Regions from separate parts of the Tepidimonas fonticaldi genome, predicted to be linked through region 3. Evidence: predicted binding sites of a transcription regulator. Region 3 holds the regulator's gene; each other region holds the start of a gene.
The links. The regulator FNR, encoded in region 3, switches genes on or off when oxygen is low (the NO sensors DNR and NnrR bind a similar motif). The targets are predictions, from matches to a motif close to TTGATNNNNATCAA.
Positions count from the first base shown of each region.

Region 1: the regulator FNR is predicted to act here: its motif matches at 5,586-5,599, upstream of clpB (ATP-dependent chaperone ClpB).
Region 2: the regulator FNR is predicted to act here: its motif matches at 3,381-3,394, upstream of A9O67_RS09775 (hemerythrin domain-containing protein).

Region 1 is NZ_LZDH01000003.1:63,818-73,308, forward strand. Features, by position in the region: gene A9O67_RS00830 (glycosyltransferase family 2 protein) at 1-372, opposite strand, end outside; gene A9O67_RS00835 (nucleotide sugar dehydrogenase) at 561-1,796, shown strand; gene A9O67_RS00840 (NAD-dependent epimerase/dehydratase family protein) at 1,793-2,818, shown strand; gene clpB (ATP-dependent chaperone ClpB) at 2,910-5,513, opposite strand; gene A9O67_RS00850 (molybdenum cofactor biosynthesis protein MoaE) at 5,628-6,110, opposite strand; gene moaD (molybdopterin converting factor subunit 1) at 6,115-6,366, opposite strand; gene A9O67_RS00860 (molybdopterin molybdotransferase MoeA) at 6,454-7,788, opposite strand; gene thrC (threonine synthase) at 7,800-9,230, opposite strand; gene A9O67_RS00870 (homoserine dehydrogenase) at 9,230-9,491, opposite strand, start outside.
Region 2 is NZ_LZDH01000056.1:837,044-846,534, forward strand. Features, by position in the region: gene A9O67_RS09765 (YbgC/FadM family acyl-CoA thioesterase) at 1-701, opposite strand, end outside; gene A9O67_RS09770 (peptidase U32 family protein) at 749-2,755, shown strand; gene A9O67_RS09775 (hemerythrin domain-containing protein) at 2,775-3,320, opposite strand; gene purL (phosphoribosylformylglycinamidine synthase) at 3,433-7,491, opposite strand; gene A9O67_RS09785 (ABC transporter substrate-binding protein) at 7,664-8,851, shown strand; gene A9O67_RS09790 (branched-chain amino acid ABC transporter permease) at 8,873-9,491, shown strand, end outside.
Region 3 is NZ_LZDH01000056.1:158,789-168,279, forward strand. Features, by position in the region: gene A9O67_RS06550 (heavy metal translocating P-type ATPase) at 1-1,779, shown strand, start outside; gene ccoS (cbb3-type cytochrome oxidase assembly protein CcoS) at 1,816-1,953, shown strand; gene ccoN (cytochrome-c oxidase, cbb3-type subunit I) at 2,027-3,466, shown strand; gene ccoO (cytochrome-c oxidase, cbb3-type subunit II) at 3,477-4,175, shown strand; gene A9O67_RS06570 (cbb3-type cytochrome oxidase subunit 3) at 4,188-4,325, shown strand; gene ccoP (cytochrome-c oxidase, cbb3-type subunit III) at 4,348-5,253, shown strand; gene ccoG (cytochrome c oxidase accessory protein CcoG) at 5,323-6,747, shown strand; gene A9O67_RS06585 (nitrogen fixation protein FixH) at 6,813-7,115, shown strand; gene A9O67_RS06590 (hypothetical protein) at 7,151-7,492, shown strand; gene fnr (fumarate/nitrate reduction transcriptional regulator Fnr) at 7,541-8,266, opposite strand; gene hemN (oxygen-independent coproporphyrinogen III oxidase) at 8,476-9,491, shown strand, end outside.

The sequences.
Region 1 (9,491 bases), on a different contig from region 3:
CATCGCCGGAATGTCCAGCGGATCGTTCTGCAGATCGCCATCCAGCGTGACGATATAGCGCCCGCGCGCGCGCTCGAAACCGGCTTGCAGCGCCGTCGACTGGCCATAGTTGCGCGCCAGGGCCACGGGCCGCAGCCATGGGCGGTCGGCAGCCAGTTCGGCGAGGATCTGCTGGCTGCCGTCGCGCGAGCCGTCGTCCACGCAAATCAGCTCGAACGACCAGCGGGTGGCCTCCAGAGCCTCCCCCACGCGGGCGACCAGGTCATGCAGATTCTCACGTTCGTGATAAACCGGGATCACCACGGAAATGTCAGGGATCGCTTCGTCCGCGATGGGGGACGGGGCGGTTCGAGGGTGGCTGTCGATCGGCATGCGGCGCAATCGGGTGAAACGGCGAAATCGACGCGAAGGCGCGCAGGGTCCAGCGCGTCGACAAGTTCGCCTCATTGTAGTCACCGCTGTCTATACTGCACCCCGTTCTGCGCCCCATGCGATCCGGCGCGACCGTCCGCGGCGCGCATCTACCGCTGCTGCCGGCCGGCCCTCTCAGTCCCTGCTCCATGACCGCCTCCGCTCCCGCCTCCCCCACTCCCGTGCGCATCACCGTCGCCGGCGCCGGCTACGTCGGCCTGGCCAACGCGCTGCTGCTGGCGCAACACCACCGCGTCACCGTGCTCGACATCGACCCGCGGCGCGTGGCCGCGCTGCAGGCGCGCCAGCCCACCGTGCACGATGAACTGGCGCAGCGGTGGCTGCGCGAGCGCGGTGACCTGCAGCTTGAGGCCACCACCGACGCCGCGCAGGCGCTGGCCGACGCCGACGTCGTCGTCATCGCCACCCCCACCGACTACGACCCCGTCACCAACGCGTTCGACACCTCCAGCGTCGAGGCGGTGGCGGCGCAGGCGCTGGCCGCCCACCCGGGCAGCACGCTGATCATCAAGTCCACCGTGCCGGTGGGCTTCACCGCGCGGCTGCGCCAGCGCCACGGCACCGACCGCCTCGTCTTTTCGCCCGAATTCCTGCGCGAGGGCCGGGCGCTGGAGGACAACCTCGCGCCCAGCCGCATCGTCGTCGGCGACCGCGGCCCGCGCGGGCAGCTCGTGGCCGAGCTGCTGCGCCAGGGCTGCCGCGCGCCAGAGCGCGTGCCGGTGCTGCTGACCGACCCGACCGAGGCCGAGGCGATCAAGCTGTTCGCCAACACGTACCTGGCCATGCGCGTGGCGTTCTTCAACGAACTGGATACGTACGCGGCCACGCACGGGCTCGACACACGCCAGATCATCGACGGCGTGTGCCTGGATCCGCGCATCGGCGCCGGCTACAACAACCCGAGCTTCGGCTACGGCGGCTACTGCCTGCCCAAGGACACCAAGCAGCTGCTGGCCAACTACCGCGACGTGCCGCAAAACCTGATCGCCGCCATCGTCTCGGCCAACGCCACGCGCAAGGATTTCATCGCCGACGACGTGCTGCGCCGGCTGCAGACGCTGTCCACCCCTGGCGGGCGCGCGCCGGTGGTGGGCATCTACCGCCTGGTCATGAAGCAGGGTTCGGACAACTTCCGCGCCTCAGCGATCCAGGGCGTCATGAAGCGCCTCAAGGCCAAGGGCGTGCCGGTGATCGTCTACGAGCCGGCCTACGACGGCGACGACTTCTTCCGCTCGCCGGTGCTGAAGGATCTGGCGACCTTCAAGGCGCAGGCCGACCTGATCCTGGCCAACCGTCGCCATCCCGATTTGGAAGACGTGGCTGAACGTGTTTACACCCGCGACCTGTTCGGAGGCGACGCATGAGGGTGTTCATCACCGGCACCGCCGGCTTCATCGGTTTTCACCTGGCGCGGCGGCTGCTGGAGGAAGGCCACGCCGTGCACGGCTTTGATGGTCTCACCGACTACTACGACGTGCGGCTGAAACAGCGCCGCCACGCGCTGCTGCGCGAACACCCCGGATTCACCGCCACCGAGGCGATGCTGGAAGACCTGCCGACGCTGCAGGCGGCCGCGCGCGCCGCCCAGCCCGACGTGATCGTGCACCTGGCCGCGCAGGCCGGCGTGCGCTACAGCCTGGAAAACCCGCGCGCCTACGTGGACGCCAACCTCATCGGCACCTTCCACGTGCTGGAGGTGGCGCGCCAGCTCAAGCCGCGGCACCTCCTGATGGCCTCCACCAGCAGCGTATACGGGGCCAACGACACGCTGCCGTTCGACGAGCAGCAGAAGACCGACTGGCCGCTGACGCTCTACGCCGCCACCAAGAAGGCCAACGAGGCGATGAGCCACGCCTGGGCGCACATCCACGGCGTGCCGACGACGATGTTCCGCTTCTTCACCGTCTACGGCCCGTGGGGCCGGCCGGACATGGCCCTCTTCAAGTTCACCCGGGGGATTCTGGAGGGCACGCCGATCGACATCTACAACCACGGCCAGATGTGGCGCGACTTCACTTACGTGGACGACCTCGTGCGCGCGATCCGGCTGCTGATCGACGCGGTGCCGCCGGCTCCGGATGCGCGCACGCCGCCGCACGGCTGGCAGGCGGTGGAAGGCGACACCCTGAGCCCCGCCGCGCCGTGGCGCGTCGTCAACATCGGCAACTCCGACAAGGTGCGCCTCTTGGACTTCGTCGAGGCCATCGAGGCCGAGGTGGGCCGCCCCGCGCAGCGGCGCTACCTGCCGATGCAGACCGGGGATGTGCCGGCCACCTGGGCCGACTGCGGGCTGCTCCAGCGGCTGACCGGCTACGCGCCGCGCACGCCGTTCCGCGAGGGCGTGGCGCGGTTCGTGCGCTGGTATCGGGAGTACCACGGGGTCTGAGCCGCCTCACTGCAAAGCGAAAGCCCCCGCCGGCGGACCGGCAGGGGCTTGGGGCAACCCGCACGCGGGGCCAAGCGGCCCCGCGCGGCTTTCAGTGCACCGTGTGCCCGAACAGGAACTGCCCCGGCGCGCGCACCGGATCCACGTCCACCGGGATCTCGCTCTTGGGCGGGAAGCGCCCTTCGAGGATCAGCTTGGACAGCGGGTTCTCGATGCGCTGCTGGATCGCGCGCTTCAGCGGCCGCGCGCCGAACACCGGGTCGTAGCCGACCTTGGCCAGCTCCTCCAGCGCCGCGTCGGTGAACGTCAGCGTCAGGTCGAGCTTGGCCAGCCGCTCCTGCAGCGTGCGCAGCTGGATGCGGGCGATGTTCTTGATGTGCTCGCTGCCGAGCGGATGGAACACCACCGTCTCGTCGATGCGGTTGAGGAATTCGGGGCGGAAGTGCGCCTTGAGCTCCTCCCACACCGCGTCCTTGATGTCCTCCATGTCGTGGCCCCGCTGCGCCAGCTGCTGGATGCGCTGCGAACCGATGTTGGAGGTCATCACGATGACGGTGTTCTTGAAGTCCACCGTGCGGCCCTGGCCGTCGGTCAGCCGCCCGTCGTCCAGCACCTGCAGCAGCACGTTGAACACGTCCGGGTGCGCCTTCTCGACCTCGTCGAGCAGCACGACGCTGTAGGGCTTGCGCCGCACCGCCTCGGTCAGGTAGCCGCCCTCCTCGTAGCCGACATAGCCCGGCGGCGCGCCAATCAGGCGGCTCACCGAGTGCTTCTCCATGAATTCGCTCATGTCGATGCGGATCATGTGCTGCTCGCTGTCGAACAGGAAGGCCGCCAGCGCCTTGCACAGCTCGGTCTTGCCGACCCCCGTCGGACCGAGGAACAGGAAGCTGCCCAGCGGCCGGTTCGGGTCGCTCAGGCCCGCGCGGGCGCGGCGGATGGCATTGGAGACGGCGGCGATCGCCTCGTCCTGGCCGACCACGCGCTCGTGCAGCCGCGCCTCCATCTGCAGCAGCTTGTCGCGCTCGCCCTGCATCAGCTTGCTGACCGGGATGCCGGTGGCGCGCGAGACCACCTCGGCGATCTCCTCCGCGCCGACCTGCGTGCGCAGCAGTTTGAAGCCCTTGGCGCCGTCCTTGCCGGCCTCGCGCGCCTGCGCCTCCTGCAGCCGGCGCTCCAGCTCCGGCAGGCGGCCGTACTGCAGCTCGGCGACCTTGTTGAAGTCACCCTTGCGCTTGAGCTCCTCGATCTGGAAGCGGATGCGGTCAATCTCCTCCTTGATCTGCGCCGAGCCCTGCACCTGCGCCTTCTCGGCCTTCCAGACCTCCTCCAGATCGGCGTACTCGCGCTCCAGCCGCGCGATCTCCTCCTCGATCAGCTCCAGCCGCTTGCGCGAGGCCTCGTCGGTCTCCTTGCGCACCGCCTCGCGCTCGATCTTGAGCTGGATCAGGCGCCGCTCCAGCCGGTCCATCGCCTCGGGCTTGGAGTCGATCTCCATCTTGATGCGCGCGGCGGCCTCGTCGATCAGGTCGATCGCCTTGTCCGGCAGGAAGCGGTCGGTGATGTAGCGGTGCGACAGTTCCGCCGCGGCGACGATGGCCGGGTCGGTGATCTCCACGCCGTGGTGCAGCTCATATTTCTCCTGCAGGCCGCGCAGGATGGCGATCGTCGCCTCGACGCTGGGCTCATCGACCAGCACCTTCTGGAAGCGCCGCTCCAGCGCGGCGTCCTTCTCGATGTACTTGCGGTACTCGTCCAGCGTCGTGGCGCCGATGCAGTGCAGCTCGCCGCGCGCCAAGGCGGGCTTGAGCATGTTGCCGGCATCCATCGCGCCCTCGGCCTTGCCGGCGCCGACCATGGTGTGGATCTCGTCGATGAAGAGGATGATGCGCCCCTCCTCGGCGGCGATCTCCTTCAGCACGGCCTTGAGGCGCTCCTCGAACTCGCCGCGGTACTTGGCCCCGGCCAAGAGACCGGCCATGTCCAGCGCCAGCACGCGCTTGTTCTTCAGCGTCTCCGGCACCTCGCCGTTGACGATGCGTTGCGCCAGGCCCTCGACGATGGCGGTCTTGCCAACGCCCGGCTCGCCGATCAGCACGGGGTTGTTCTTGCTGCGCCGCTGCAGGATCTGGATGGTGCGGCGGATCTCGTCGTCGCGGCCGATCACGGGGTCGAGCTTGCCCTGGCGGGCGCGCTCGGTCAGGTCCAGCGTGTATTTCTTCAGCGCCTCGCGCTGGTTCTCGGCTTCGGGGCTGTTCACAGCTTGTCCTCCTCGCACGGCGTCGATGGCCGCCTCCAGCGCCTTGCGGTTCAGGCCCGCGGCGCGCGCGGCGTCGGCCAGCATGATCTTGCTGTCGGCCAGCGCCAGCAGGAACAGCTCGCTGGCGATGAACTGGTCGCCGCGCTTCAGGGCCTCCTTCTCGGCGGCCTGCAGCAGCGTGACCGTGTCACGGCCGACCTGCACCTGCTCCTGGCCCTGCACCTGCGGCAGGCGCTGCACGGCGTCGTCGGCGGCCTTCTTCAGCTGCGCGACGTTGACGCCGGCGCGCTGCAGCAGCGCCGGCGGGCCGTCCTGCTGCAGCAGCGCGGCCAGCACGTGCGCCGGCTCGATGTAGGCGTGGTCCTTGGCCAGCGCCATCGATTGCGCTTCGGCCAGGGCCTCCTGGAACGAGGTGGTGAATTTGTCGGCTCGCATGGAATGGGCTCCGAAAGGGTTGATTGCCGTTCCATGTGGGGCGACTGTGCCGCGCTTTCAAGCCCGGCGTCGTTGACGCGGATCAAACGCCGCGCGCGGGCGCGACCGCGCACCTCAGGCGTTCTTCGCCTCGATGCCCCAGCGCGCCAGCGCTGCATCGTCGCTGACGCGCGCATCCACCCAGCGCGCGCCCTGCGGCGTGTGTTCCTTTTTCCAGAATGGCGCCTGGGTCTTCAGGTAATCCATCAGGAATTCGCACGCCTGAAAGGCCTCGCCGCGGTGCGCCGAGGTCACCGCCACCAGCACGATCGGATCCTGCGGCTGCAGCGCCCCGACGCGGTGGATGATGCGCACGCCGCGGATGTCGAAGCGACGCGCCGCCTCGTCGATCATCGCGTCGATGGCACGCTCGGTCATGCCAGGGTAGTGCTCCAGCTCGAGCGTGGCCACCGCGTCGCCGTCGTTGACGTCGCGCACGGTGCCGAGGAAGGCGCACACCGCGCCGACGCCGGCATCACCGGCGCGCAGCGCCGCCACCTCGGCGCCGAGGTCGAACGGCCCGGTCTGGATCGTCACGCTGCGCCGCTCGACGGCCATGGCCTCACCCTCCGGTGACGGGCGGAAAGAACGCCACCTCCGCGCCGTCGCGCAGCGGTGCGGCCTCATCGGCCATGACCTGGTCGACCGACATGCGCAGCGCCCGCCCCCGCGCCAGGGCCTCCGCCCACACCCCGCCGCGGGCGATCAGTTCATCACGCAAGGCGCCCAAGGTCGCCGCGGACGTGTCCACCTCGGCACTGGCAACGCCGACGGCTTCGCGAACGGCGGCAAAAAAACGCAGCTGAACTCTCATGAAATGCACGTTTGCGGTCGGGTGGGACGTAACCGCCATCATACCCGCGCCCTGCGCGCGGGCAACGGCGCACGTGCCGCGCGTGCGTCAGTCCAGAAAGCTGGACAGCGGCAGGTAGCGCACCGTGTCGCCGTGCGCGATCACGCTGCCGGCGGGATTGTCCACCAGCCCATCGGCCCAGGCGACCGAAGTCAGCACCGATGAATTCTGGTTGGGGAACAGGTCCAGCCCGCCCACGCAGTTGCGCCGCACCCGCAGAAATTCCCGACGCTTGTCGGCCCGCGGCAGGTCGAAATGCGCCACCATGGGCAGCGCAGGGGGCAGCACCGGCGCCACGGTCGCCCCACCCAGGCGCAGCAGGAACGGCCGGGCGAGCAGCACGAAGGTCACGAAGCTGGACACCGGATTGCCCGGCAGCCCCAGCACATGGCAGCGGCCACGCCCGCCAGCGTGCGCGCGGTCGATCCACCCGTGGGCGAACGGCTTGCCCGGCTTCATGGCAATCTGCCACAGATCCAGCGCCCCCAGGGCCTGCACCACGGGCTTGACATGGTCCTCCTCGCCCACCGACACCCCGCCAGTGGTGAGGATGACGTCGTGGTCGCGGGCGGCTTCGGTCAAGGCGGCTTGCGTCGCGGCCCGATCATCCGGGATGCGGCCCAGCACCGTCACCTCGCACCCCAGACGCAGCAGCAGCGGCTCCAGAAAATAGCGGTTGGAGTTGTAAATCGCCCCCGGGGGCAGACGGTCGGCCGGCAGCTCGCCCGGCTGGATCAACTCATCCCCGGTGGAGGCCAGCGCCACCCGCACGCGGCGATGCACGCGCAAACTCGCGCTGCCGATGGAGGCCGCCAGGCCCAGGTCGGCCACCGACAGGCGGGTGCCCGCTGCCAGGACGACCGCACCCGCACGCACATCCTCGCCGCAGCGGCGCACCCACTGCCCCTCGGCCGGGACGGTCCCCAAGCGCACCCAGCCGTGTACGGCCGTGGCCCCGGCCGCATCCGCATCCGCGGAGGGCTCGGCAGGCGTCGCGTCCTCCTGCATCACCACGGCATCGGCACCCGCAGGCATGGGCGCGCCGGTAAAGATGCGGGCCACCGTGCCCGGCGCCAGCTCGCAGCCAAAGTGCCCGGCCGGGATGCGCTGCGCCACGGGCAACGGCCGCCCCTCGGCCACGGCCCGGGCGACGTCCTCGCGCCGTACGGCATAGCCGTCCATCTGGCTGTTGTCAAACCCCGGCACATCCAGCGGCGACGCCAGATCGTGCGCCAGCACGCGGCCGGCCGCCGCGGCGGTGGGGACCGTCTCCACCCCCGCCACAGGTTCGATGCTGGCCAGCAGGCGTTGCAGCGCGTCCTCCAGTCCCATCAGACCCGGACGGGCAGGCGCTGTGGCAGGCGATGCGGGGTTTGCAGCCATCCGCGCGCTCCTCAGTCGCGGCAGGCGGCGACGATGCACGCCTTGACGCGCTCGACGTCCGCCGGCAACACCTGCACCCGCTTGGGCAATGCCTCGATACCGGCAAACCGCGCCGGTCGCTCGGGCTCGCGCCCGATCGCCTCGACGATGGTGGCGGCAAACTTGATGGGCAGCGCCGTCTCCAGCACGATCATCGGCACGCCCGGCTGCAGGTGCTCGCGCGCCACCTTGACGCCGTCGGCGGTGTGCGGGTCGATCAGCATCGCATGGCGCTGCCAGACGTCGCGGATGGTGGCCAGCCGGTGGGCGTGCGTGCTGCGTCCGCTGGCAAAGCCGAACGCCTCGCGCGCGCGCGGGAAGGCCGGGTGCGCCGACAGGTCGAAGCGCCCGTGCCGCGCCAGCTCCTCGGCAAACAGCCGGCGCGTGGCCTCGGCGTCGCGCCCGAGCAGGTCGAAGACGAAGCGCTCGAAGTTGCTCGCCTTGCTGATGTCCATCGAGGGGCTGGAGGTTTCGTAGGTGTCGGCGCTGCCGCGCACGCGATAGACCCCGGTGCGGAAGAACTCGTCCAGCACGTCGTTTTCGTTGGTGGCCACCACCAGATGCTCGATCGGCAGCCCCATCATGCGCGCGATGTGGCCGGCGCAGACGTTGCCGAAGTTGCCGCTCGGCACGGTGAAGCTCACGCGCTCGTCGTCGCGCTCAGTGGCCTGGATCCAGCCGGCGACGTAATACACCACCTGCGCCAGCAGCCGCGCCCAGTTGATCGAGTTGACGGTGCCGATGCGGTGGCGGCGCTTGAACTCCAGATCCGCGCTGACCGCCTTGACGATGTCCTGGCAGTCGTCGAAGACGCCTTCGATGGCCAGGTTGTGGATGTTGGGATCCTGCAGGCTGTACATCTGCGCCTGCTGGAACGGGCTCATGCGCCCGTGGGGGCTCAGCATGAAGACGCGGATGCCGCGCTTGCCGCGCATCGCGTACTCGGCGGCGCTGCCGGTGTCGCCGCTGGTGGCGCCCAGGATGTTGAGCGTCTCGCCGCGGCGCGCGAGTTCATACTCGAACAGCTGGCCGAGCAGCTGCATCGCCATGTCCTTGAACGCCAGCGTCGGGCCGTTGGACAGCGCCTCCAGCCACAGGCCGTTTTCCAGGTGGCGCAGCGGCACGATCTCGCCGGTGCCGAACACCTCGGCGGTGTAAGTGCGCCGCAGCAGCGCGCGCAGGTCGTCGGCCGGAATGTCGTCGATATAGAGCGAGAGGATCTCGAAGGCCAGCTCGGCGTAGCCATGCTCGTGGTAGATGCGCCGCCAACGCGCCAGCGTCGCGGCGTCCACCTGCGGGTAGTGTTCGGGCAGGTACAGGCCACCGTCAGGCGCGAGACCCTCCAGCAGGATGTCGCTGAAGCGGCGCCGCGCGGGCTCGCCACGGGTCGAGAGATAGCGCATCAGGCCAGCTCCTCCTTGCGGATGCGCACGATCGGCGCCAGCACCGTCGGCAGCGCCTGCATCGCCGCCAGCGCGGCGTCCATCGTGCCTTCGGCGGTGTCGTGCGTCAGGATGATCAGGTCGGTTTGCGTGCTGCCTTCGCCGCCGACCTCGTCGGCCTCGCGCTGCAGCACGGCGTCGATGCTGATGCCGGCGCGCGCCAGGATGCCGGTGACCTCGGCCAGCACCCCGGGCTGATCGGCCACGCGCAGCCGCAGGTAG
Region 2 (9,491 bases), 680 kb from region 3:
GCCTGCAGCACCCGTGCGCCGACGCCGGTGCCGCGCAGCACGCGGTGCACCGCCATGCGGCCCACTTTGCCCACCCCCGGCTCGGCGGTCAGCAGCCGCCCGGTGCCCACCGCCTGCCCCAGGTGGTTGTAGGCCACCGCGTGCAGCGCGGTGGCGTCGGCCGCGTCCCACTCCTCCGATTCCGGGATGCCCTGTTCGTCCACGAACACCGCACGGCGCAGCGGGGCCGCATCGCGCTCCAGGGTGTGCCAGGGGCCGGTCACCACCCGCAGCACGTCCTGGCCGGCTTCGTAGCGTTGCACCAGCTCGCGCAGCGCCGCCGGCACCGGGCGCGAGGTTTGCGTGGCCGGATCGGCAAACACATAGACGATTTTCGCGCCCACCAGCGCGCGCTCGCCCAGGAACAGCGCACCGGTCATCGTCATCGACGAGTTGCCGATGCGCTCGCAGCGCAGCGCCACGTCCACCTGGTCGTCCATGCGGGCGCTGGCGGCAAATTCGAGGCTCGCCTTCTTGACGTAGAGCTCGCCGCCCAGTTGGTGCATCGCATCGGCGTAGGGCAGGCCCAGCGCGCGCCAGTACTCGGTGATGCCGACGTCAAAGTACATCAGATAGTGGGCGTTGAAGACGATGCCCTGCATATCCACCTCGGCCCAGCGCACGCGCAGGCGGTGGAAACAGCGGAATTCGTGGCGTTTCATGGCGGGATTTGGGACAATCGCGGGCTTTGGACGACGCAAGCCCGATTATGTTGCCCCACCAGCTCGAACTCCTGTCACCCGCGCGCGATGCCGACATCGGCATCGAAGCGGTCAACCACGGAGCGGATGCGGTCTACATCGGCGGGCCGGGCTTTGGGGCGCGCGCCAACGCCGCCAACCCGCTTGGTGCCATCGAACGGCTGGTGCGCCACGCCCACCGCTACCATGCGCGGGTTTTCGTCACGCTCAACACCATTTTGCGCGACGACGAGCTGGAGCCGGCGCGGCGCCTCATCCACGCGCTGTACGACATCGGCGTGGACGCGCTGATCGTGCAGGACATGGGACTGCTGGAGCTCGACCTGCCCCCCATCCAGTTGCATGCCAGCACCCAATGCGACATCCGCACGCCGCAGAAAGCGCGGTTTTTGCAGGATGTGGGCTTTTCCCAGGTGGTGCTGGCGCGGGAGCTGACGCTGGAGCAGATCGCCGCGGTCGATGCGGCGCTGGGGCCGCGCGACGCGCCCGGGCGTGCGGTGCTGGAGTTTTTCATCCACGGGGCGCTCTGCGTGGCCTACAGCGGCCAGTGCTACATCAGCCACGCCCACACCGGGCGCAGCGCCAACCGGGGCGACTGCTCGCAGGCCTGCCGCCTGCCCTACGAGGTGCGCGACGCGCAAGGGCGCATCCTGGCGCACGACAAGCACGTCTTGTCCATGAAGGACAACAACCAGAGCGCCAACCTGCGCGCGCTGATCGACGCCGGCGTGCGCAGCTTCAAGATCGAGGGCCGCTACAAGGACATGGGGTATGTGAAAAACATCACCGCCCACTACCGCCGGCTGCTCGACCAGATTCTGGAGGAGCGGCCCGATCTGGCGCCCTCTTCCAGCGGCCGCTGCACCTACACCTTCACGCCGGATCCGGACCAGAACTTCAACCGGGAGTTCACAGATTACTTCGTCAACGGCCGGCAGATCGACATCGGCGCCTTCGACAGCCCCAAGAACCCCGGCCGTCCGATCGGCTGGGTGGTGCGCACGACTGCGGACCATATCGAGATCGAAACCAACGACCCCGCCACCGAACTGGCCAACGGCGACGGCCTGTGTTACCTGGACCTGCAGCACAACCTGATCGGTCTGCAGACCAACCGGGTCGAGCGGCTGGGCCAGGGGACGGAAGGGGGCACGCGCTGGCGCATCCACCCCAAGGATGCGATGGCCAGCCTGAAGGGCCTGCGCCCGGGCACGGTGGTCAACCGCAACCGCAGCATGGCCTGGGTGCGGGCGCTGGAGCGGCCGTCGGCCGATCGGCGCATCCCGCTGTGGGTGCAACTGCGCGCCCAGGGGGACGCCCTGTGCCTGACGCTGACCGATGCCGATGACTGCACGGGCTCGGCCACCCTGCCCGGCCCCTTCGATCTGGCCCGCGATGCCGCGTCGCACGAGGCGCGGCTGGCCGACGGGCTGGGCCGTTTGGGCGATACGGTGTTCGAGGCCGTGGCGCTGGATGTGGCGCTGCCGGCCCCGTGGTTCGTGCCGGCGTCCCGGCTGAATGCGCTGCGACGCGACGCCGTGGAGGCCCTGATGGCCGCGCGCGAGGCGGCCCGTGTGCGGCCGGTCCGCGCGCCGGCCGTGCAGCCGCCCGTGCCCTATCCCGACGATGTGCTGACCTACCTGGGCAACGTCTACAACCACAAGGCGCGCGACTTTTACGCCCGCCACGGGGTGCGCGTGATCGAGGCCGCCTACGAGAGCCACGAGGAACCGGGCGAAGTCAGCCTGATGATCACCAAGCACTGCGTGCGCTACAGCCTGAGTCTGTGCCCCAAACAGGCCAAGGGGGTGACGGGCGTGCAGGGCACGATTCGTGCCGAGCCGCTGGTGCTGGTCCACGGGCAGGAGCGCTTGACGCTGCGCTTCGACTGCAAGCCGTGCGAGATGCACGTCGTCGGGCGCCTGAAGCGCCATGTGGTGCGTGACGCCAAACGCCAGTCGCGCGAGGCGCCGCTGCGCTTTTACCGGACCCGGCCCGTGCCGACGGCACCCTGACGGGAGGGGGCCGCCGCGGTCAGACGTAACCCGCCACCGGCATGGGCGTGTGGCGCATGTGCAGCGCCAGCCCCAGGGCGGCCATGTGGTCGCCGTTGCGGCTCAGGATCGCCTGGGCCATGGGCAAAAATTCGGTCTCTTCGAAGCGCGCGTGGGCGCGGTACTGGGCGACCAGCGCCTCCAGGCCGGCGGTGTCCAGTTCGAACGACTGGCCTTTGGCCACTTTCTTGAGCCCGCCCTCCAGTCGCTTCCACAGCGTCTCCAGCGTGCGGTGCTCGTCGGTCAGCCGCCGCACCAGGGCCTGGGCGCGATCGCGCTCCGCCCCGGCTTCGCTGCTGGCGATCACGGCGGGGAACAGCTCGCGCTCCTCGTCCAGGTGGTGCTCGAAGATGGCCTCGCGGAAGAACTCGACCGACTGCTCGGCCACCTCGCGCGCGCGGGCTGCCGGCTGCAACAGCGCCGGCAGCTCGGCCAGCCCGTCGAGCTTGCGCAGGATGCCGGCATGGCATTGCGAAAAATCCGCGATCGGCTGATCGACGGGGGTGGGCGCATCGGATCCGGACATGGCAACACCGTTTTGCAACATCACGATGTGGCCAGTCTAGCCGCTGCGCTGCCGCGAATCTTGACACGCATCAAGGTTCGGTCGAGCGCTCAGATGGACGCCGGGACCGCATTCAGCCGATCCAGCGGCGGGCGTTGCGGAACATGCGCATCCAGGGGCTGAAAGCGTCGAGGCCGCCGGTGGCGCCGAGGTCCGTCCAGCTCATCTGCGCATTGCGGAACACCCGCTCCGGGTGCGGCATCATGGCGGTGAAGCGCCCATCCGGCGTGGTGACCGCCGTGATGCCCCCCGGGCTGCCGTTGGGGTTGAACGGATAGACCTCGGTCGGCCGGCCATGGTGGTCCACGAAGCGCATGGCAACGCGGACGGCCGCGCGGTCGCCGCGCTGGCCAAAGTTGGCATAGCCCTCGCCGTGCGCCACCGCAATCGGCAGCCGGCTGCCGGCCATGCCTTGCAGGAACAGGCTCGGCGACTCGGTCACCTCCACCAGCGACAGCCGGGCCTCGAAGCGCTCGCTGACGTTGGTCGTGAAGCGCGGCCAGTGCTCGGCGCCGGGGATGATGGCGGCCAGCTCGGCAAACATCTGGCAGCCGTTGCACACGCCCAGCCCGAACGTGTCCGGCCGCGCGAAGAAGGCGGCAAACTGCTCCGACAGCTCCGGATGGAAGGTGATGGAGCGCGCCCAGCCGATACCGGCGCCCAGCGTGTCCCCGTAGCTGAAGCCGCCGCAGGCCACCAGCCCGCGAAAACCCTGCAACGCGGTGCGGCCGGACAGCAGGTCCGTCATGTGCACGTCCACCGCCTCGAAGCCGGCGGCATCGAACGCGTAGGCCATCTCCACATGCGAGTTGACGCCCTGCTCGCGCAGGATGGCCACGCGCGGCCGCGCCAGATTCAGGTACGGGGCGGCGACGTCTTCGGTGGGGTCGAAGGTCAGCGCCACGTGCAACCCCGGATCGTCGGCCCGGCCGGCCGCGGCGTGCTCGGCATCGGCGCAGTCGGGGTTGTCGCGCAGCTGGCAAATCTTCCAGCTCACGCTGTCCCACACCTGTTGCAAATCCTCCAGCGTGGCGCTGAACAGGCATCGGGCATCCCGCCAGATCTGCAGCTCGCCCTTGCCCGCATCGATGGGGCTGGTGGCGGGGCGGGTTTTGCCGATCACATGGCTGCAGGCCGACAGGCCGTGGGCGCGCAGGGTCTGCAGCACCGCGTCGCGCTCGGCGCTGCGCACCTGCAGCACCACGCCCAGCTCCTCGCTGAACAGGGCCTTCAGGGTGAGTTCGTCGCGGCGCGCGCCGACCTGCGCGGCCCAGTTCTTGGCGTCGCCAAAGTCGGCGCGGCTGTCGCGGATGCCGTCGCCTTCGGTCACCAGCAGGTCGACGTTCAGCGTCACGCCCACATGACCGGCAAACGCCATTTCGGCCACACAGGCCAGCAGCCCCCCGTCGCTGCGGTCGTGGTAGGCGAGCAGTTGCCCGCCCGCCCGCAGCGCATTGACGGCATCGACCAGCCGCACCAGGTCTTGCGGGTCGTCCAGGTCGGGCACGTCGCCCCCCGCCTGGTCCAGCACCTGCGCCAGGATGGAGCCGCCCATGCGGTGGCGCCCGCGCCCCAGGTCGATCAGGATCAGCGTGGTGTCCTCCCGCGCGTCGAGCTGCGGCGTGAGGGTGCCACGCACATCGGCCAGGGTGGCGAAGGCGCTCACGATCAGGCTGACTGGGGCCGTCACCTTGCGCGCCTGGCCGTCATCGGTGCGCCACTGGGTGCGCATGGACAGGCTGTCCTTGCCCACGGGGATGCTGATGCCGAGCTGCGGGCACAGCTCCAACCCCACGGCCTTGACGGTGTCGTACAGCGCGGCGTCCTCGCCCGGCTCGCCGCAGGCGGCCATCCAGTTGGCCGACAGCTTCACGCGCGGCAGCTCGATCGGCGCCGCCAGCAGGTTGGTGATGGCTTCGGCCACCGCCATGCGGCCCGCGGCGGGGGCGTCCAGCGCGGCGATCGGGGTGCGCTCGCCCATGGCCATGGCTTCGCCCGCCAAACCCCGAAAGTCGGCCAGCGTCACCGCGCAATCGGCCACCGGCACCTGCCAGGGGCCCACCATCTGGTCGCGGTGGGTCAGGCCGCCCACGGTCCGGTCGCCGATGGTGACCAGAAAGCGCTTGGACGCGACGGTGGGGTGGGACAACACCTCGATGACCGCGCGCTGCAGCTCCACGCCCGTGCCGTCGAACGGGGCAAAACGGCGCGGGATGCGCGAAACCTCGCGCCGCATCCGCGGGGGCTTGCCCAACAGCACCTCCATCGGCATGTCCACTGGGCGGGCGTCCGCCTCGGCAATGGCCTGCGCGTCGGCGAGCACGAGCTGGCGCTCTTCGGTCGCCACCCCCACCACGGCAAACGGGCAGCGCTCGCGCTCGCACAGCGCGGCAAAGCGCGGCAGGGCATCGGGGGCCAGCGCCAGCACATAGCGCTCCTGGCTCTCGTTGCACCAGATCTCCTTGGGCGCGAGGCCGCTTTCCTCCAGCGGTATGGCGCGCAGGTCGAAGCGGGCGCCCCGCCCGGCGTCGTTCACCAGCTCCGGAAAAGCATTCGACAGCCCGCCAGCCCCCACGTCGTGGATCGCGAGGATGGGGTTGTCCGCGCCGAGCGCCCAGCAGTGGTTGATCACCTCCTGCGCACGGCGCTGGATCTCCGGATTGCCGCGCTGCACCGAGTCGAAGTCCAGCTCTGCCGCGTTGGCGCCGCTGGCCATGGAGCTGGCGGCGCCGCCGCCCATGCCGATGCGCATGCCCGGCCCGCCCAACTGCACCAGCAGGGTACCGGCCGGGAAGGTGATCTTGTGGGTCAGGCCGGCGTCGATCTGACCCACCCCGCCGGCGATCATGATCGGCTTGTGGTAGCCGCGCTCCACCGCATCCACGTCGGAGGTCACGCGCTGCTCATAGGCGCGGAAGTAGCCGAGCAGGTTGGGCCGGCCGAACTCGTTGTTGAAGGCGGCTCCGCCCAGCGGCCCCTCGATCATGATCTGCAACGGGCTGGCGATGTGCGCCGGCTTGCCCCCCGGCTGGTCGGACCAGCCGCCCCACAAACGCGAAACCGAAAACCCCGTCAGCCCCGCCTTGGGACGTGCCCCGCGGCCCGTCGCGCCCTCGTCGCGAATCTCGCCCCCGGCCCCCGTGGCCGCGCCGGGGAACGGCGAGATCGCGGTCGGGTGGTTGTGGGTCTCCACCTTCATCAGGATGTGGTGCCGCGCTTCGCTGCGGCGGTAGCTGGGGCTGCCCTCGCCGTCGGGCACCGCCACGAAGCGCTCGACCGCATGCCCTTCCATCACCGCGGCGTTGTCGGCGTAGGCGACGATGGTGTGTTGGGGCGCGCTCTGGTGGGTGTGGCGGATCATGCCGAACAGGCTGTGCGGCTGCTCCACCCCGTCGATGACGAACTGGGCGTTAAAAATCTTGTGCCGGCAGTGCTCGCTGTTGGCCTGGGCGAACATCATCAGCTCGACATCGCTCGGGTTGCGCCCGAGTCGCTGGAAGGCCGCCACCAGGTAGTCGATCTCGTCATCCGCCAGGGCCAGGCCCCAGGCGGTGTTGGCCGCCTCCAGCGCCGCACGCCCCTGACCCAGCACATCCACGCGCTCCATGGGCTGGGGGGCCAACGCCGTGAACAGCCCCGCCGCCTCGCCCGTATCGTGCAGGGCGCTCTCGGTCATGCGGTCGTGCAACAGCGCCGCGCAAGCCTGCCATGCCGCATCGTCCAACGTGGCCGGGCGGCCCAGCCAGCCCGCGAGGGCGCCGCTCTCCAGCGTCAGCCAATACTCCACGACACGCTCGACCCGCCGCGCCGCCAGCCCGCAGTTGTGCGCGATGTCGGTCGCCTTGGACGCCCACGGCGACACGGTGCCCAGGCGCGGCGTGACGACGATGCGCACCCCCTGGGTGGGCCCGCCGTAAGGCTCTCCGTACGTCAGCAAGGCCGCCCAGCGGGCGCGGGTGGCGTCGTCCAGCGGGGCATCGGTGGCCACCAGGTGCACATGACGCGCGGCAATGCCGGTGATGCGTGCATCGACGGCCTGCAAGCGGGGCAGCAACTGCCGGGCCCGAAAGTGGCCGAGGGCATCCCCCCCGGCAAACGTCGACAGATGGAGCGGGGAGGCAGGGGCGTTCACGGCGATGGCGCTGGGGTGTGGAGAGAGCCCCGGATTTTACCCGTCGGCCTGCGGCGGGCCTGTGGGGTCAATGAGGGTCAATTAGGGTTTGTCCGCCTTGCCGCGCCAGCGGCATGAAGTATCGTGCATGTCCGCCGTCGGCATTTTGCTTCAAGCCAGAGGAGACCCCACCATGACCACCCGCCGCGTCGTCCTGACCCGCAGCGCCGCCGTGATCGGCGCCGCTTCCACCGGGCTGCTGTTGCCCGAAATCGTCCGGGCCCAGGCGGCCCGGGTGCGCGTGGGCTTCATGCTGCCCTACACCGGCACCTTCGCGCAACTGGGCGTCGCCATCGAAAACGGCGTGCGCATGGCCTTGGACGAAGCCGGCGGCAAGCTGGGGGGGCGAGAGATCGATTTCTTCAAGGTCGATGACGAATCCAACCCCGCCAAGGGGGTGGAAAACGCCACCCGACTGGTGCAGCGCGACAAGGTCGATGTGCTGATCGGCACCGTGCACTCCGGGGTGCAGATGGGCATCCACAAGGTGGCGCGCGAGACCGGCGTGCTCAACCTCATCCCCAACGCTGGGGTGCATGTCGCCACGCGCCAGCAGTGCGCGCCCAACGTGTTCCGCACCAGCTTCTCCAACGCGCAGCCCACACTCGCCCTGGGCAAGCCCATGGTCGAGCGCGGCCACAAGCGCGCGGTCTGGATCACCTGGAACTACGCGGCCGGCGACGAGGCCTTCGAGGGCTTCGAGCAGAGCTACACCGCCGCCGGCGGCACGATTGTCAAAAAACTCGGCCTGCCCTTCCCGAACGTCGAGTTCCAGGCCCTGCTGACCGAGATCGCCGCGCTCAAGCCCGACGCGGTGGCCTGCTTCTTCGCCGGCGGGGGCGCGGCCAAGTTCCTGCGCGACTATGCGGCCGCCGGCCTCAACCGCAGCATCCAGCTCTACGGCTCGGGCTTTTTGACCGAGGGCGTACTGGAGGCGGCCGGGGACGCCGCCGAGGGCGTCATCACCACCATGCACTACAGCGACTTGCTGGACACGCCGCGCAACAAGCAGTTCCGCCTGAACTACGCCAAGACCTTCAAGCTGCAGCCCGACGTCTACGCCGTGCAGGGCTACGACACCGGCCTGTTGCTGCTGCAGGGCGCCAAGGCGGTGGGGGGCGACCTCTCCAACAAAAAGGCCCTCTACGCAGCGATGGAGGGCGCCGTCATCGACAGTCCGCGCGGCCAGTGGCGCATGAGCAAGGCGCACAACCCCATCCAGGACATCTACCTGCGCCAGGTCAAGGGCAAGGAAAACCGCGTCATCGGCGTCGCCGCCAAGGCGGTCGAGGACCCGGGCACCGGCTGCCGCATGGGCTGAACAACGGGGATCGACGCGCCCATGGATCTGGCCAATTTTCTGATTCAGTTGCTCAACGGAGTGCAGTACGGCCTGCTGCTGTTCATGCTGGCGGCGGGGCTGACCCTGATCTTCGGCATCATGGGCGTGGTCAATCTGGCCCACGGCAGCTTTTACATGCTGGGGGCTTATCTGGCATGGTGGCTGGTGGGGGCCATCGATAGCCTGCTGCTGGCCATCGTGCTGGGGGCGGTGCTGGCGTTTGCGCTAGGCTGGCTGCTGGAGTGGGCGCTGTTTCGCCACTTCTACCACCGCGACCACCTGGATCAGGTGCTGTTGACCTTTGGGCTGATCTATCTGTTCGAGGAGTCGCGCTCGCTGCTCTGGGGCGACGATGTACATGCCGTGCCGGTGCCGCCGCTGCTGGGCGGCTCGATCGCCCTCACCGACACCCTGGCCTACCCCGTGTACCGCCTGTTCATGATGGGGCTGTGCGTGTTGCTGGCGCTGGGCCTGTACGCGCTGATCGCGCGCACGCGGCTGGGCATGAAGATCCGCGCCGGGGCCTTCAACCGCGACATGGCCGAGGCGCTGGGCGTCAACATCCGGCTCGTGCACGGCGTGGTGTTCGCGGTCGGCGTCGCCCTGGCCGTGGTGGCCG
Region 3 (9,491 bases):
GCCTGGCGCGACCTGCGTCAGGGGCGCATCGGCATGGACGTGCCGGTGTCGCTGGGCATCCTGATCACCTTCGTCGTCAGCACGCTGGCCACCTTCGATCCCACCGGGCCGTGGGGGCACGACATCTGGTACGACTCGCTGACGATGTTCGTGTTCTTCCTGCTCGGCGGGCGTTACTTGGAGTACAAGCTGCGCGATCGCACCGCCGGCGCCCTGGACGCGCTGATGAACCGCCTGCCGGAGGTGGTGCAGCGCGAGCGCGCCGACGGCGCGCTGGAGGCGGTGTCGCTCAAGCGCCTGCAGGCCGGCGACGTGGTGCACGTGCAGGCCGGGCAGGCGTTTCCGGGCGACGGCGAGGTGCTGTCGGAGGCCGCCACGGTGGACGAGGCGCTGCTGACCGGCGAATCGCACCCGGTGACGCGCCGCCGCGGCGAGGCGGTGGTGGCCGGCAGCCACAACCTTGGCGGCACGGTGCGCGTGCGGCTGCAGCGCGTCGGGCGCGAGACGCGCTTCGCGCAGATCGTCGCGTTGATGGAGCAGGCCAGCACCGACAAGCCGCGCCTGGCGCGGCTGGCCGACCGCGTCGCCGCGCCGTTCCTGGTGGCGGTGCTGCTGGCGGCAGGGCTGGCCGGGCTGTACTGGTGGCAGTTCGACCCCAGCCGGGCGCTGGCAGTGGCGGTGGCGGTGCTGATCGTCACCTGCCCGTGCGCGCTGTCGCTGGCCACGCCGGCGGCGATGCTGGCCGCGGCCGGCGGTCTGGCGCGCCGCGGCATTCTGACGCGGCGGCTGCAGGCGTTCGAGGCGCTGGCGGCGGTGGACACCGTCGTATTCGACAAGACCGGCACACTGACGCAGGACCGCGTGGTGGTGCGCGACGTGCTGACGTGCCCCGGCGTGACGCGCGCGCAGGCGCTGGCGGCGGCCTTGCCGCTGGCGCGCGCCTCGCTGCACCCGGTGTCGCGCGCGCTGGTGGCCGCCGCCGGCGAGGCGCCCGACGCCCCGGCGTGGGAAGTGCGCGAGACCCCCGGCCGGGGCCTGACGGCGCAGGGGCCGGACGGCCGGACGTGGCGGCTGGGCTCGGCGGCGCACTGCGGGTTGGACGAAGCGGCCCTGGTGGCCAGCGGGCGCACGCTGGCCGACGTGCCGTGCGCGTATCTGTGTGACGAGCGGGGGTGGCTGGCCACCTTCGTGCTCGACGAGGGCGTGCGCCCCGAGGCGCGCGAGGCGATCGAGCGGCTGCGCGCGCTCGGGCTGCAGGTGCGGCTGCTGTCGGGCGACCGGCTCGGCGCCGTGCAGCGCGTGGCGCGGCCGCTCGGCATCGAGCACGTCGTCGCCGGCGCCAGTCCCGAGGACAAGCTCGCCACGCTGCACCGCTGGCAGGCCGAGGGGCGGCGCGTGGCGATGGTCGGCGACGGCCTCAACGACGGCCCGGTGCTGGCAGCGGCCGACGTCTCGTTCGCGCTCGGCCACGGCGCGCCGCTGACGCAGACGCGCGCCGACTTGGTCGTGCAGAGCGGGCGGCTCACCGACATCGTGCGCACGGTGGAGATGGCGCGCGCGACGCTGCGCGTCGTGCGCCAGAATCTCGCCTGGGCGGCCGGCTACAACGCGCTGGCCGTGCCGCTGGCGGTGGCCGGCGTCATGCCGCCGTGGGCGGCGGGGCTGGGCATGGCGGCCAGCTCGCTGCTGGTCATCGGCAACGCGATGCGGCTGGGGCGGCGCGGCGCCCCGGTGGCCGACGGTGTACCGTCACCTGCCACAGCCCCTGCGCCGGCTTGATGGGCGCCTACCCCCCATGACTGGGAGAATCGAACGATGGAAATCCTCTACCTGCTGGTGCCCCTGTCGGTGGTGCTGGTGCTGCTGATCATCGGCCTGTTCTGGTGGGCGCTGCACTCGGGCCAATTCGACAACGTCGAGCGCGAAGGCGAGCGCATCCTGCGCCACGATTGACCTATGTCAAGGGCGCAGGGGGAGGGCTCCCGGATACTGCGCCTGGGTGATTTTCACAACAGGAGTGTTACCTATGTCTGCAACCACGGCGGCCCCCGCGACGGGGGTCTATAACGACAAGGTCGTGAGGCAGTTCGCCATCATGACCGTGGTGTGGGGCATCGTCGGCTTTCTGGTCGGCGTCATCATTGCCGCACAACTGGCCTGGCCGGAGCTCAACTTCGGCATCGAGTACCTCACGTACAGCCGGCTGCGCCCGCTGCACACCAGCGCGGTGATTTTTGCTTTCGGCGGCTCGGGCCTGTTCGCCACTGCCTATTACGTGGTGCAGCGTACCTGTCAGACGCAATTGTTTGCGCCGGCACTGGCCTCGTTCACGTTCTGGGGCTGGCAGGCCGTCATCGTGCTGGCGGCGATCACCTATCCGCTGGGCTACACCCAGAGCCGTGAATACGCCGAACTGATCTGGCCGATCGACATTCTGGTGGCCGTGGTGTGGGTGGCCTTCGCGATCGTGTTCTTCGGCACGGTGGGCACCCGCAAAGTGCGGCACATCTATGTGGCCAACTGGTTCTACGGCGCCTTCATCATCGCCGTGGCGATGCTGCACATCGTCAACAACATCCAGATCCCGACCAGCCTGACGCACTCGTACTCGGTGTACGCCGGTGTGCAGGACGCCATGGTGCAGTGGTGGTACGGCCACAACGCGGTGGGCTTCTTCCTGACCGCGGGCTTCCTGGGCATGATGTACTACTTCATCCCCAAGCAGGCCGAGCGACCGGTGTACTCCTACCGGCTGTCGATCGTGCACTTCTGGGCGCTGATCTTCACCTACATGTGGGCGGGTCCGCACCACCTGCACTACACCGCGCTGCCGGACTGGGCGCAGTCGCTGGGCATGGTGTTCTCGCTCATTCTGCTGGCGCCGAGCTGGGGCGGCATGATCAACGGCATCATGACGCTGTCGGGCGCCTGGCACAAGCTGCGTGACGACCCGATCCTGCGCTTCCTGATCGTGTCGCTGTCGTTCTACGGCATGTCCACGTTCGAAGGGCCGATGATGTCGATCAAGACCGTCAACGCCCTGAGCCACTACACCGACTGGACCATCGGCCACGTGCACTCCGGCGCGCTGGGCTGGGTCGGCTTGGTGACCATGGGCTCGCTGTACTACCTGATCCCGCGCCTGTTCGGCCAGAAGCAGATGTACAGCATCAAGGCCATCGAGCTGCACTTCTGGATTTCGACCATCGGCATCGTGCTCTACATCGCTGCGATGTGGATCGCCGGTGTGATGCAGGGCCTGATGTGGCGTGCGGTCAACCCGGACGGCTCGCTGACCTACACCTTCGTCGAGTCGGTCAAGGCCACTTATCCGTTCTACGTGATCCGTCTGCTGGGCGGCGTGCTGTACCTGGCCGGCATGTGCGTGATGGCGTGGAACGTCTGGAAGACCGCGGCCCAGGGCAAGGTTACCCCGGTGGCCATCCCTGCCCCCGCGCACGCCTGAGGAGGACACCATGGCCAACGCACAACACCAGCCGAGCGGTCACGAGCGCATCGAGACCAACAACTTCCTGATGATCGTCCTCATCACCCTGGTGGTGGCGGTGGGCGGTCTGGTCGAGATCGTGCCGCTGTTCTTCCAGCACTCCACGACCAAGCCGATCGAGGGCGTCAAGCCCTACCCGGCGCTGCAGCTGGCCGGGCGTGACATCTACATTCGCGAAGGCTGCTACGTCTGCCACTCGCAGATGGTGCGTCCGTTCCACGCCGAGACGCTGCGCTACGGCCCGTACTCGGTGGCCGGCGAGTTCGTCTACGACCACCCGTTCCAGTGGGGCTCCAAGCGCACCGGTCCGGACTTGGCGCGCGTGGGCGGCCGCTACTCCGACGAGTGGCACCGCATCCACCTGATCAACCCGCGCGACCTGGTGCCGGAGTCCAACATGCCCGCCTACCCGTGGCTGGAGCGCCGCCCCGTGGACGCCGACGCGCTGCCCGTCAAGATGCGCGCGCTGCGTCAACTGGGCGTGCCGTACACGGACGAAGAGATCACCAAGGCCACGGAAGAGGTCAAGGGCAAGACCGAGCTGGAGGCGCTCATCGCCTACCTGCAGGGTCTGGGGACCGCCCGCTCGTGGGACAAGCTGGCGCAGCCGGCCACCAAGACCGCCCAGTCCGCCGCGGGTCAAGCCGCAGCCGATGCGGCGCAGTGAGGGGGCGAGATCATGGATGTCAACGATCTGCGCGTCATCGTCACGGTGCTGAGCTTCGTGACCTTCATCGGCATCTGGGCCTGGGCCTGGTCCCGCAAGAACCGGGAGCGTTTCGAGGAAGCGGCCCAACTGCCCTTCCGCGACGAGTGAGGCCCGTCAGGAGAGAACCATCATGAGCGATTTCACCAGTGACTTCTGGCACCTCTTCGTAGCCGGCGTGACCCTGATCAGTATCCTGGCCTGCGCGTTTTTCCTGTGGGCCAGCGGCAAGACCAAGGTCACGCCCGCGGCGGACAACACCACCGGCCACGTGTGGGACGGCGACCTGCGGGAGATGAACAACCCCCTGCCGCGCTGGTGGGTGTATCTGTTCATCATCACCGTGGTGTTTGCCCTGGCCTACGGCCTGATGTACCCGATGTTCGGCAAGGTGCAGGGCCAACTGGGCTGGAGCTCCCAGGGCCAGTGGGAAGCCGAGCGGGCCAAGGCCCTGGCGGCGATCGAGCCCCTGTACGCCAAGTTCAAGGGCATGGATTCCAAGGATCTGGCAAAGGACCAGCAGGCCATGGCGGTCGGCGAGCGGCTGTACATGAACTACTGCGCCCAGTGCCACGGCTCGGACGCCCGCGGCAGCAAGGGCTTCCCCAACCTGACCGATGCCGACTGGCTGGGCGGTGACGGGCAGCCGGAGTACATCCACAAAACCATTGCCGAAGGCCGCCAGGGCATCATGCCCCCGATGGCGGCAGCGGTCGGCACGCCCGAGGATGTTCGCAACCTGGCGCACTATGTGCTGAGCCTGTCCGGTAGCCCGCACGACAGCGTGCGCGCCACGCAAGGGGCCGCCAAGTGGGGCGCCTGCGCGGCCTGCCACGGCGCGGACGGCAAGGGCATGCATGCCACCGGCGCGCCCAACCTGACCGACCAGATCTGGCTGCACGGTTGGGGTGAAGAGGCGATCATTAAAATGATCAACGAGGGCAAGACCAACGTCATGCCGGCGCAAAATGCCTTGCTGACCGATGCGCAAATCCATGTGCTGACGGGCTACGTCTGGAAGCTGTCGAATCCGAACTGATCCCGTCGCCGGGGGGCGGCGCCTGTGTGGCCCGCCTCCCGGTTTTTTTGATTCGTACCGAATACTGCCATGAGTACCAGCGCTGCCAACACGCCCCAAGGCCCGACCCCGTCGGATGAAGAGGTCGAGGTTTCCCTGTACGCGGCCCGCAAAAAGATCTATCCGCGGGCGGTGACGGGGTTGTTTACCAAGTGGCGCTGGGTCTTCGTGTGGTTGACCCAAATTGTTTTTTACGGATTGCCCTGGCTGGCCTGGAACGACCGGCAGGCCGTGCTGTTCGATCTGGAGGCGCGGCGTTTTTATATTTTTGGTCTGGTGCTGTACCCGCAGGATTTCATTTACCTGACGGGCATTCTGGTGGTATCGGCGCTGTTGCTGTTTTTGTTCACGGCGATCGCCGGGCGACTGTGGTGCGGCTACGCCTGCCCGCAGACGGTCTACACCGAAATTTATTTGTGGATGGAAAAGCTCTTCGAGGGCGACCGCTCGGCGCGCATGCGCCTGGATCAGCAGCCCTGGATCCTGAACAAGGTGGCCCGCAAGGGCGGCAAGCATCTGGCGTGGATCGTCTTTGGGCTGTGGACGGGCTTTACGTTCGCCGGCTATTTCACGCCGATTCGCGACCTGGGCGCGGCGTTTTTGGCCTGGAACCTGGGGCCGTGGCAAACCTTCTGGATCTTCTTCTACGGCTTTGCGACCTACGGCAATGCGGGCTTCATGCGCGAGCAGGTCTGCAAATACATGTGCCCGTATGCCCGCTTCCAGAGCGCGATGTTCGACAAGGACACGATGATCGTGACCTACGACGCCAAGCGCGGCGAGCCGCGCGGCGCGCGCAAGAGGTCGGCCGACCCCAAGGCGCTGGGCCTGGGCGACTGCATTGACTGCACGCTGTGCGTGCAGGTTTGCCCCACGGGCATCGACATTCGCAATGGCTTGCAATACGAGTGCATTAGCTGCGGAGCTTGCGTCGACGTGTGCGACCAGGTGATGGAAAAAATGGGCTATCCCAAAGGCCTGGTGAAATACTCCACGCAAAATGGCATGGAGCGTGGGTGGAGCCAGGCGCAAATGATTCGGCGCGTTTTCCGTCCGCGCGTTTTGATTTACAGCTCGATCCTGTTGGCCATTGTGGCGGCTTTGGGGGTTAGCTTGTGGTTGCGGGTGCCGCTGAAGGTCGATGTGATTCGCGACCGCGGGGCGCTCGCGCGCATGGTGGAGATGGGACGCATCGAAAACGTCTACCGCATCCAGTTCATGAACGCCTCGGAGCACGAGCGCGAGCTGGCCGTGACGGTGGAGGGGCTGCCGGGCATCGAGGTCACCTCCGAGCGCAGCGTGCATCTGCTGCCCACCGAGGTGCGCTCGGTCGCCGTGCGGGTGCAGGTGCCCCCAGGCTTGCAGGCCGGCTCGCATCCCATCACATTCGGCTTCCGCACGCCGGATGGCACGATCGATGTGCGGGAGAAGACCACCTTCGTGGTGCCCCGTTGACGCCAACCCCCGGGAAAACCCCCGGGGGGCTTCGAACCCAAGAGCGATACACCAAGGCCTACACTATGTCCACGATGACCGCCCCTACGCCCGCCCCGCCGTCCCCGGCACGCCCGTGGTACCGTGAACCGTATGTCTGGATGGTGATCGGGGGGCCGCTGGTCGTGGTGGTGGCGTCCCTGGTGACGGTCACGATCGCGGTGCGCAACGCGGATACGGTGCTGCCGCGCGAGGCCGCCCCGGCGCCCGCCGTCGTGGCGCCCGATCGGATGACCCCGGAAGAGCGGCTGCAGGCCGAAAAGGCCCTGCTGCCGGCCAACCAGGGCCGCAACCACGCCGTGTCGTCGGCATTGCCCAAAAAAGATTGAGGCCCCGCCGGGGCCACACCCGAGAGGAGTGCATGATGTTGGCCCAACGCGTGATGTGGATCGCCTGGCCCGCCTTCCTGATGGCGGCGGTGATGGAAATGGTGGTGTTCGCCTTCGTCGATCCCAGCGAGTTGCATTGGGCGGGGGAGTCGCTCGGGTGGTCGCGACAGACCGTCTATACCCTGGCCTTCTTTGTTTTCTGGGGCTTGACCATGGCGGCCGGCGCGCTCACGACGCTGTTGTCCTTGTCGCCGTGGGAGGTCAACCGCTGCCCGGTTCCGCCGGATCAGCGTCCCGCGGACTGTGTCCGGGGCGATGGGGCGGTGGCCAATCCCCGCCCGTCGTGCGACGACGGGCGCTGCGGCGGCTGCGCCTGAGCGGTCTGCATTCGATAGGACTGCGCTCGAGGGGACTGGCTGGCGCCGTCAGTCCCCGTCCGGGCTGGCGTGGTTGACGATGGCGCCCAGCGCGTCGGGGTCGAGGATGCGCACATAGCGCTGCTTGACCTCGATGATCCCGTCGTCCTGAAAGCGCGAGAAGGTGCGGCTGACCGTCTCCAGCTTCATGCCGAGGTAGCTGCCGATTTCCTCGCGGGTCATGCGCAGCACCATCTCGGATTTGGAAAACCCCCGCGCGTGCAGGCGCTGCACCAGATTCAGCAGGAAGGCCGCCAGCCGCTCCTCGGCGCGCATGCTGCCCAGCAGCAACATGACGCCCTGGTCGCGCACGATCTCGCGGCTCATGATGCGGTGCACATGGTGCTGCAGCGCGCTGAATTCGCGCGAGAGCTGCTCCAGCTTGTCGAACGGCAACACGCACACCTCGGCGTCCTCCAGCGCGATCGCGGAGCAGGAGTGCTTGTCCTGCACGATGCCGTCCAGGCCCAGGATCTCCCCCGCCATCTGAAAGCCCGTGACCTGGTCGCGCCCGTCCGCCGTCGTCACGCTGGTCTTGAAAAAGCCCGAGCGCACCGCGTAGAGCGAGGTGAACGCATCGCCCGCCGCGAACAGCGCCGCGCCGCGCCGCACGCGCCGCCGATTGGCGATCAGGTTGTCGAGCTGCTCCATCTCCCCGGGGTTGAGGCCGACGGGGATGCAGAGCTCGCGCAGATTGCAACTGGAGCAGGCGACTTTGATGCTGTGCAGATCCATGGGCGCTGTGGCGTTGCCGGCCCGCAGGCCGAAGGGGGACTGTCCAATGGGGGACTGCCAAATGCGACCGATGATAACAACCGGTCGGCGTGCCCGCAGCGTTTTGTCCCGGTGGGCGTTGCGGGCATCGGTGTGCAGTGGGTTTGACTCCCGTCAAGGGCCGCGGGGCCGTCCTGGGGCACATTACCCTCCCAATGGAGTCCATGCCCATGAAGCACGTCATCGATGAAGCCCTGCTGCGCCGGTTCGACATCCCCGGCCCGCGCTACACGTCCTACCCGACGGCGGACCGCTTCGTCGAGGCGTTCACCGAGCGCGATTACATCCAGGCGCTCGAGCAGCGCCGCGCCGGCTCGATGGCGCTGCCGCTGTCGGTCTATGTGCACATCCCGTTTTGCGAGTCGCTGTGCTACTACTGCGCCTGCAACAAGGTGATCACCAAGCACCACGGCAAGGCGGCGGAGTATCTGCGCTACCTCTCGCGCGAGCTGGAACTGCAGACCGACCACTTTGGCCGTGGTCACCGGGTCAGCCAGTTGCACCTGGGGGGCGGCACGCCCACCTTCCTGAGCGATGCCGAACTGGCCGACCTGATGGCCATGATCCGCCGCCACTTCGAGCTGGTGCCGGGGGGCGAGTACTCGATCGAAGTCGATCCCCGCACGGTGACGGCCGAGCGCCTGGCGCACCTGCACCAGCTGGGCTTCAACCGGCTGAGCTTTGGCGTGCAGGATTTCGATCCCACCGTGCAAAAGGCCGTGCATCGCATCCAGCCGGCGGAGCAGGTGTTTGCCCTGGTCGCCGCGGCGCGGGAGCTGGGCTTTGAGTCCATCAACGTCGATCTGATCTACGGCCTGCCCCAGCAGACGCCGGAGTCCTTCCGCCACACCCTGGAGCAGGTGGAGCGCCTGCGGCCGGACCGCATTGCGCTGTATGCCTACGCGCACCTGCCGGCGCGCTTCAAGCCGCAGCGGCGCATCGTCGTGGCCGAGTTGCCCAGCCCGGCCGACAAGCTGGCGATGCTGTCGCTGTCGCTGGACCACCTGAGCGCGGCGGGCTATGTGTATGTGGGCATGGACCACTTTGCCCTGCCCAACGACGCGCTGGCGGTGGCCAAGCGGCAGGGGCGGCTGCACCGCAACTTTCAGGGCTACAGCACCCAGCCCGACTGCGATCTGATCGCGCTGGGGGTGTCGGCCATCGGCCGCATCGGCGCCACCTACAG